2 regions of the Kangiella sp. genome follow, and region 2 is predicted to be linked to the other one. Evidence: riboswitches for the same ligand, from Rfam matches in the RefSeq annotation. Region 2 holds a riboswitch; the other holds the start of a gene.

Region 1 (4,433 bases), 1.6 Mb from region 2:
CTGTTTAATGAATTTTTATCAAAAAGAGTTACCGTAAAACCTCTTTTAAGCATTTTCCAGGCCAAGATACGACCTGCAATACCTGCACCAACAATTCCGATTTTCATAGGGTCAACTTCTCATCTTCTTACTAATTAACTTCAACGTAAATTTCTGCGCCCTGCTTTTTAAATTCCGCTGACTTTTCCGCCATGCCTTGCTCAACTTTTTTCTTCTCTTCAGCATAATCTCTGACGTCTTGAGAAATTTTCATGGAGCAGAACTTTGGCCCGCACATGGAACAGAAGTGCGCCACTTTAGCTGAATCTTTTGGCAGGGTTTCATCGTGGAATTCACGCGCCGTATCGGGATCAAGACCTAAGTTAAACTGGTCTTCCCAACGGAACTCAAAACGTGCTTGCGACAACTGATCATCACGGTAACGCGCGCCCGGATGCCCTTTTGCGACATCTGCTGCATGTGCTGCTAATTTATAGGTGATAATTCCCGTTTTAACATCGTCACGATTTGGCAAACCCAAGTGTTCTTTCGGCGTCACATAACAGAGCATGGCGCAACCGTACCAACCAATCATGGCAGCACCGATGCCTGACGTAATATGGTCATAGCCTGGTGCGATATCAGTGGTCAACGGTCCAAGCGTATAGAAAGGTGCTTCGTGGCATTCTTTCAATTGCTTATCCATGTTTTCTTTGATCATGTGCATTGGCACATGCCCCGGACCCTCGACCATGACCTGAACATCATGTTCCCAGGCAATCTTGGTTAATTCACCTAAAGTTTCTAACTCACCAAATTGCGCAGCATCGTTGGCATCCGCCAAAGAGCCTGGACGCAAACCATCGCCCAGCGAGAAGCTCACATCGTAAGCCTTCATGATTTCGCAGATCTCTTCGAAATGGGTGTATAAGAAGTTCTCTTTATGATGTGCGATACACCATTTCGCCATAATCGAACCACCGCGCGACACGATACCGGTTACACGCTCAGCAGTCAGTGGCACATAGCGCAACAAGACACCGGCATGAATAGTAAAGTAATCCACCCCTTGTTCGGCCTGTTCAATCAAAGTATCCCTGAATACTTCCCAGGTCAGATCTTCGGCTACACCACCGACTTTTTCCAAAGCCTGATAAATTGGCACAGTACCAATCGGGACCGGTGAGTTACGTAGAATATAATCGCGAGTGGCGTGGATATTTTTACCGGTCGATAAATCCATGACGGTATCGCCACCCCAACGCGTTGACCACACCAGCTTTTCGACTTCTTCTTCGATGCTGGATGTTACAGCAGAGTTACCAATGTTGGCATTTATCTTCACTAGGAAGTTACGGCCAATAATCATTGGTTCTAATTCGGTGTGATTAATGTTGGCAGGAATAATCGCTCTGCCTGCGGCAATTTCATCACGTACAAATTCAGGAGTAATTTTTTGCGGTGTTTTCGCGCCAAAGGATTCGCCTTTTAAGCGGACTTCTCTTTCTTTACTGACACCATTTGCGGAGCTGTTTTGTTCTAATAAGGCTTCACGCTTTTGATTTTCACGAATCGCTACGTATTCCATTTCCGGCGTCACAATGCCCTGGCGTGCATAATGCAGTTGAGTCACATTCTTGCCTGATTTGGCACGAATTGGTTTGCGCTGCAGCTCAGGATTATGAGTGGCAAAGGCTTTATCACCATCTTCATAGCCATTATCAATCGGCTTAAGTTCGCGGCCCTGATATTCTTCCACATCACCACGGCCCATAACCCAGTTACGGCGCACTTCCTGCAAACCTTTGCGCACATCAATATCAATGCTCAGGTCAGTGTAAGGTCCAGAGGTATCGTAAAGGGTGACTTTTTCACCATTGGTCAGACTAATTTGACGCATCGGCACACGAATATCTTTATGTAAGGTGCCGGGAACGTAAATCTTTTTCGATTTCGGTAAGGGTTCGCGAGTAATGGTATGTTTGGTTAGATCAATCGGATCATTCTTTGCCACACTTTTTGTCACACTGTTTTTCACAATAATCTCCAGCGTTTATGACCGCATAGCGCAAGGAGGCAAAGAGATAATGAGAACAGAGCTTTATGGTGAGATCGTCAGCTTTGACATTACTCTTCCCTACGCCGATGCGAGTCGGATCAGGTTATACGGGTTTGCTAATGCATCTCAGCTCTTGGTTTAAGATAGCCTGTTGGCGTAAGTCTTAATCCCAAGCGCACCCCGAGAGTTGTTCGAATTATACACATGCTAAGTCACAAATTCCTAGCCCCTATTTTTCAGATTATTTATTCAGACATAAAAAAAGCGGCACCTAAGTTGCCGCTGGGGAGAATGGGGCGAAGCTTTGCATTCGACAGCGCCCCGGGTGGAGAGTCATTTGTTATTATTAGAATCTAGGCATTCCTATTACTGAATCAACTTTATAGAGAATGGGTATTCGTAAACACCACCTTCGCTCGCTTTAATCGCCGCCAATATGGTGACAATAAAGTGAAAAATGATTAATCCAAACAGGATTGGAATACCAATCAAGATGATGCACAGGATTAACGCCGCACAGTACGCAATAAACATGGTGATATTAAAGTTCAAGGCACGTTTACCATTCTCGGCAACCAATGGCATATCGTCTTTCTTCAACAACCAGACCACCAAGGGCCCAAGTACCATGCCTATAACTGGCACTAACGGAACCATAGCAACAAAGGCCGCCAAGTGAGCAAACATAGACCAGGTCTTTTCTTCGCCACGAATGTCTTCGCTACCTAATACTTCAGCTTCGCCTTCATAGACGCGCTCTTTATGTTCACCACCCTGCTCTGGTTTGCTTTCGCCAGTGCCTTCAGGTTTTTTATCGTCTTCGTTGTTCATCTCTAATTCCTCGTCTGAAATCTTTTTAAGACAACGACGCTTTGCCGCTGCACAAATACAGATTAGCAAAGACTCATATTTCAAATTGTTACTTTGAGTGATAGGAATTGACGATAAATCACTGCTTTCAATTTATTTGAAAGCTTTCAATAACTTCTTGATATTAAAGATATTTATTTTTTATGTTCGAGTTCTAATTGTTATCAATTTTCAGCCTGAAAGGTCTAAATCTTTTTATAAACCATATAACTTATTGAAATTATTGCGATTATAATTATTTTTATTTTTTATTTTTTATTTGTTTTAGCGACAAAATGGAATAACCGCTTGATTTATATGGAAATGCTTTTAAAGTCGCTTAAAGTACCCTTATCGTCGCTTTAACGCGCCTATTCTCACAACTTTTCCATTTTGCCTACCGGTTTGCCTGAAGTGTTTTTTTGTATTAGTGGTTTGCCGCCAATGAGCTATTGGAGGGCTGGCTTTGATGAATTACGCATCAATGTTAACCCATCCTATTACTCGTTAGCGCGCTATACTTACCAATGAAATCAACTAAACAAACACATAACTGGCTTTTTTTAAGGCAACCAACGCTTCAGCAAGGTTTCTTTCTTTTACCAGAACATAGTCGGTATCAAAGGTGGAGGCGACAAAGACGGGAACTTCGGCGTTGGCTAGGACTTGGCTGATACCAGCGATGATTCCTGTCAGGCTAAAGTCGAGTGGCCCTGCGACTTTAATGGCACGCCAATTCAGTTCGCTTTTCTGCACAGTGTCTTTTATCAAGTCACGATTTATTGCTTCACAAACCAGTGATAACTCTTCATCGGTTGAGGACAAAAACCAACTTCCCTGCAAGTCCTCCAAATCCATTGTTGATAACAATCGATGTACATCAAACTGTGCGTCCAGTAACTTCAAGTGCGGTTTATTCTCCATCATCTATCCCTATCACTAACATTGACTATGACGCTGTCATCCGTTGCTTTGTAACGCTCGAACATCTGCTCAATGGTTTCCAGATCATCGCGGATACCCTTTTCGGCTAAAAACTCTGGATTCCACAGCTTTGAGTAGGAGCGTTCACCGGCATCGCAAGCAAAGGTTACGATGGTTTTTCCGGTGCCAGATTTGGCTGCGGCAAAGAGTGCACCAGCAATATTCAGTGCAGAACTGCTACCCAGCACCAATCCATCGGCGTTTCTGACTGCCCGCGATACGGTAACTAAATCCTGGTCGGGTAAAGTGATGCCCTTATCAATTCGGGCCTGTGCAAAATTGGCTACCGTGCGCATAATGCCGATCCCTTCGGTAAATGAACTGCCCTGAGCTTTGTATTCACCGGTCTTCAGGTAGTGGTATATGCCGGAACCATCCGGGTCAATTGACCATACCTGCACACTCTCATTTCGTTCTTTTAAATAGCGCGAACAACCCCCAATCGTACCGCCCGTTCCTGACACCGATACCAATGTGTCTACCTTGCCTTCTGTTTGTTGCCAGATCTCTGGACCTGTGTGTTCATAATGAGCTTTGCCATTACTGATGTTCTCAAACTGAT
Region 2 (4,433 bases):
GCGCCAGTTCGCGACCCGTTAAATCATAAGGTACTGGTGGGTTGGCCGTTAGGTCAGCCAACACATGCGTAAAGCTTTGCAGGTTTTCAAACTCAGTTTTTAATATGCCCACCGAACCATAAAAATGCGCCCATTCCAGCGAACGCCAATTCCACTCAACTTCAGCGCCGTAACTTTTTGCCCCACCAGCATTGATGTTGTAATCGGTAAAATTACAGGGACACTCACCGCCTTCCTGCAAAGTTCGGCCATCAGCCTGCGAGGTTACATAGGACTGTTTGGACTGAATATCATCACGGTTTTGATAGAACAAAGACGCCTGCAAAGTTAATCCAGCATCAGGCCAAAAACCTTTAACCCCTAACTCATGGTTTAGCATGTATTCAGAATCATACTCACGTTGTGACTCCGGCAGTTCCTGTGCCGTATTAAAGCCCCCTGCTTTGTAGCCACGCGACAACAAGGCATACAGCATGGCCTGTTCACTGGCCTGATACTCAAGCGAAGCCTTACCACCCCAGAAATTCTCAGAACGATCATCCGCGAAAGGCTGATTATCAGCATAATCTGCCGACTGGCGTTCGAAACGCGCACCAGTTGCCAAGGTCCAATCATTGTTCAAAGGAATGTCCAGCTGTCCATAGAGTGCAGCGTTGCGGGTATCGTATTGGTTTCTGAAATCTACTGGGTTAAACGTATATTGACGCAACAAATCAACAGATTGATCGCGGAAATAAGCGCCAATAACCCACTGATTTGATGAAGATCGTCTAGATAGTGAATCAGTACTGCCCTGCCCACCAATCAATTTAACGTCTAAGCTCAAGTTTCGATTGTCTCTCAAGAAGCGGTCAAACGACGAATACCACCAATCAAAACCCCAGTCATCACTATCGCACGGCCTGCCTTCACAAATTCCAGTATGACTCCAGTCTTCGTCGTAAGCATAATCAAGCTCGCTGTCAGCAAATGACAAGGTGCTTTGCAGCTTGGTGGAATCCCAGGCCCATTCAGCGATAAAGGAAGCACCAATGGTTTCCTGGCGATCATGGCCTGGCTCATCAGAATAAGTCTGGCGTGTGTTATCAAGACTAAACGCATCATATCCATTGTCCACATCGACCAGAATCAGATTTGAGGTCAAAGAAAAGTCGTCACTGGATTGATAAACCAAACGAGCCTTCATGCTCGATTCGTCTATATTCTGGGTATCATCACGTCCTAGGAAAACATTATCGGTAAAACCGTCGCTACGGTATTGCCCCACCGCGAAACGGTAGCCCCAGGCATCCGAAAGCTGATCACTGCTTATCAAAGAGGCGCTACGGCCATTGTAAGACTCAAAGGAACCGGAAACTTTCAGCAAGTCTTCCTCAGGTGCCGCAGACACTATATTGACCAAACCCGCCAAAGCATTCGCGCCATAGAGGGTACCTTGCGGGCCACGAAGGATCTCAACCTGCTGCGTGTCCAGCATCAAAGCACCACCCGCGATACCCGTCATATCGATTCCATCAACAATCACACCCACCGAGTAATTGACGGGCTCAACAAACTCACTACGCTCGCCTACTCCACGGATTTGAATAAATCGACCACGCGAAGCACCCGTTGCGAAATTAACATTTGGCGCTAAATTGAAAACATCAGAAACATGATGAGCATTATTCTTACGTGCCGTCTCACTACCGATCACAGTCACACTCGACGGCAAGGTCAAAGGACTCTCAGTCAGATGCTCAGCGGTAACAATCAGGGTTTCCAGATCTTCATCCAAGAGCTCATCATCCGCCTGCCCATCAGCAAGCACAGCAAACGACATCGTCAACAGACTGGTCAAAAGAAGAGGTTTAAAAGAACGAATAGCGTGTTTCAAAAGACAACTCCACATAACAGCATTTCAGCGTTTAAGTGATGGGGTTTAGCGGAGTAACAACAGAAAAGACAGAAAATTGCAGTTAAGCTAACTTGACTGAGTCCCTGTCAATGAATGGCTTAAGGTGAAGAAAGAAAAAGCCAGATTCCAAAAAAGCACATTTTCTGAACTCCCTATCCCTACGCCGGCATGACCCGGATCAGGTTCTAAGGGTCTGGCGCTCAAACAGTCGCAAATCCGCAAACCGCATTGAGCCATTTCTCAGGCAAAAGCCTCCCCTCGGGAATGCTTGCCATTATACACGCCTAAAAATAAACAGCGAATTGAAAGATAATGTAGTTCCGTAGCATCATCCTCAATATTCGCTGTTTTTGAATGTGTATGGGCTAAGAAAGTGGGATCTTTTGACCGTCATCAAGAAGCCTGTAATAAATACCATTTTCTATCAGCAGTCCCTCTGAGTGCTTGGTCGGGAAGCTATTGCTATAATCTGACGGATGTTTCACATCGATTGCGAATAACTTGCCGTCAAACTGACTATTAACACTAAACTGCAAGGTATGACCAACAACTACCGCCTTGGCACCAAATTTATTTATAGTAGCCTGAAATTGCTCTTCATTAACTTTGTCTTTGAAATACCCTCGATACCAGGCTGGACCTGACTGTGTTGAAATTAATAACTCGGTATTTTTGTCGGCAAGTCCGGGATAGTACATCTGTCGGTAATAAGCTCTTACCTGCTCATTGATATCCTCAACGGTCCAATCAAATTGCATCAGCTGCGGGTCAATACCGCCATGAACAAATATAGTTCCATTAATAATTTCCATCACGTTTTTCGATTCAAGCCAGCGGCCAATAAATGAGTTGTTACTAAATAAATCTGCCTGAGTTTTGCCCATAATTCCTGCAATCGGTAAATATTTATCAGCAGCAGATTTAAAGTTTCCCTGCAGATTTTTAATTTCATGATTACCGATAATGTAGTGAAGCTGGCCACCCGCCTTTCGAGCTTCTTGTTCAAGCTTATAAATCAGCCATAGCAATTGCGTAGTGGAGCTACCTCGATCAACCATGTCTCCAACCAGCACCAAATGACCTTGACCAAAGGTCCACTCGAGCTCTTCTGAAATTACCTGATGAGTAATGAGAAAGTCACGGAAGGCCTGAAAATTACCTTCAAGATCGGATAAGGCAAGAATCGATTGCTGATCATCATACACAGCTTTTGGAGTAATAATCGCCGGATGAATATCGAAATCAAAACTGCTTTGATCACCATTATAGGTCACTGTTGCAGGGATAACTTGTTCAGGTGCATAAGCTTGCTTTTCAACGGAAAAACCCGACTCTCGACTGCCCCGAATATAATTCGACTCTAATTGACTATTACTGTAGAAAATAAAAGGCCCTTCTCCTGCAACTTTATTTGCTGATGAATCCGTTCCGTAATTTAACGAAGCATGCTGACTAATACCGAAGACAACCGCTATCAGCAATAGCACCAGCGACACGATGAGAAAGTGAAGAATATAAGTTCCAATAGTTTTCATTATGATTTCCTTAATTAAGATGTCGTTTTAATACCCGTAGTACTCGATGAGTTATGAAAAACTCAATAGCCGCAAGAACAATGGCCACGGGGCTTAACCATAAACCGCTAAAAACCTTTGCTCCATTGCTAAGGTCTGCTTGATGTAACCAACCAATAACAATGCTTTCCCCACTTGCGCTAGACCAGACACCAAGCGTGTAAGGTAAAAACAGGTTAACAAGGGCAAAAGCTATCAAGGCAAAACTGATTCCATACCCAAACACCAGCATGCTGTAGTAAAGCGTTTTAGAAACCCCTCTCTTAACGATCTGTATTGGCCTGAAACCCTCTGGAGGAGGAGTGCCGACCATGATGTGACTAATGTATTTGCTTGCTAGCTCTTTCGGCTCACCGAAACCATTGAATATCTCTTGGATATTCGGTGCTTCACCTGCTTGCTCCCTAGCTTCAATAACATCGAATATATGAGCCTCAATCTCACGAATCACCTCGTCTGCTTCTTCTTTCTCCAAACGAGACAGATATTTCCTTAGTTGATTTAAATATTTCTTAATAGAGTCATTATTAGACATATACTTTTCTCCATTCTCAGTATCTGGTTATTGTCCCTGGGCAGCTAGCAGCGTCTCAATATCAGCTACAGATTGTCGCCATCGGGCTTCAAGCACCTTTAATTTCTGTCTGCCTTTATCAGTCAGCCCGTAAAACTTACGCGGTCTAGCGTCGCCCTCCTGCTGCCAACTGGCATCGGTCAACCCATCTCGCTTTAGCCGGTCAAGCAGCGGGTATAAAGTGCCTTCGCTAATCACCATGGTTTCGAAGCTATGAAGATTGTTAAGCAGTTCAAGGCCATACATAGGCCTTGGCTTCAGGGCAGCCAAAATAGCCAGCTCCAGCGTACCCTTACGCAATTGTGCATCCCACTTTGATTCTTGCTGTTTGTCTTTGTCCATATACAAGCCCTACAATGTACTACATGATACTATGTATAACATAGTT

What was found. A riboswitch is a leader RNA that binds a small molecule or an ion and turns the genes downstream of it on or off. The one in region 2 is predicted to bind thiamine pyrophosphate.
Region 1: another riboswitch for thiamine pyrophosphate. It lies ahead of thiC (phosphomethylpyrimidine synthase ThiC); the one in region 2 lies ahead of ACN0VI_RS08940 (TonB-dependent receptor).

Annotation. Positions count from the first base shown of each region.
Region 1 is NZ_JBLXBT010000001.1:300,941-305,373, forward strand. It holds gene ACN0VI_RS01405 (FAD-dependent oxidoreductase) at 1-107, opposite strand, end outside; gene thiC (phosphomethylpyrimidine synthase ThiC) at 131-1,993, opposite strand; TPP riboswitch at 2,097-2,231, opposite strand; gene ACN0VI_RS01415 (DUF4870 domain-containing protein) at 2,405-2,869, opposite strand; gene ACN0VI_RS01420 (ACT domain-containing protein) at 3,425-3,811, opposite strand; gene ACN0VI_RS01425 (cysteine synthase A) at 3,811-4,433, opposite strand, start outside.
Region 2 is NZ_JBLXBT010000001.1:1,942,051-1,946,483, forward strand. It holds gene ACN0VI_RS08940 (TonB-dependent receptor) at 1-1,876, opposite strand, end outside; TPP riboswitch at 2,035-2,166, opposite strand; gene ACN0VI_RS08945 (metallophosphoesterase) at 2,263-3,432, opposite strand; gene ACN0VI_RS08950 (HAAS signaling domain-containing protein) at 3,443-4,006, opposite strand; gene ACN0VI_RS08955 (PadR family transcriptional regulator) at 4,034-4,387, opposite strand.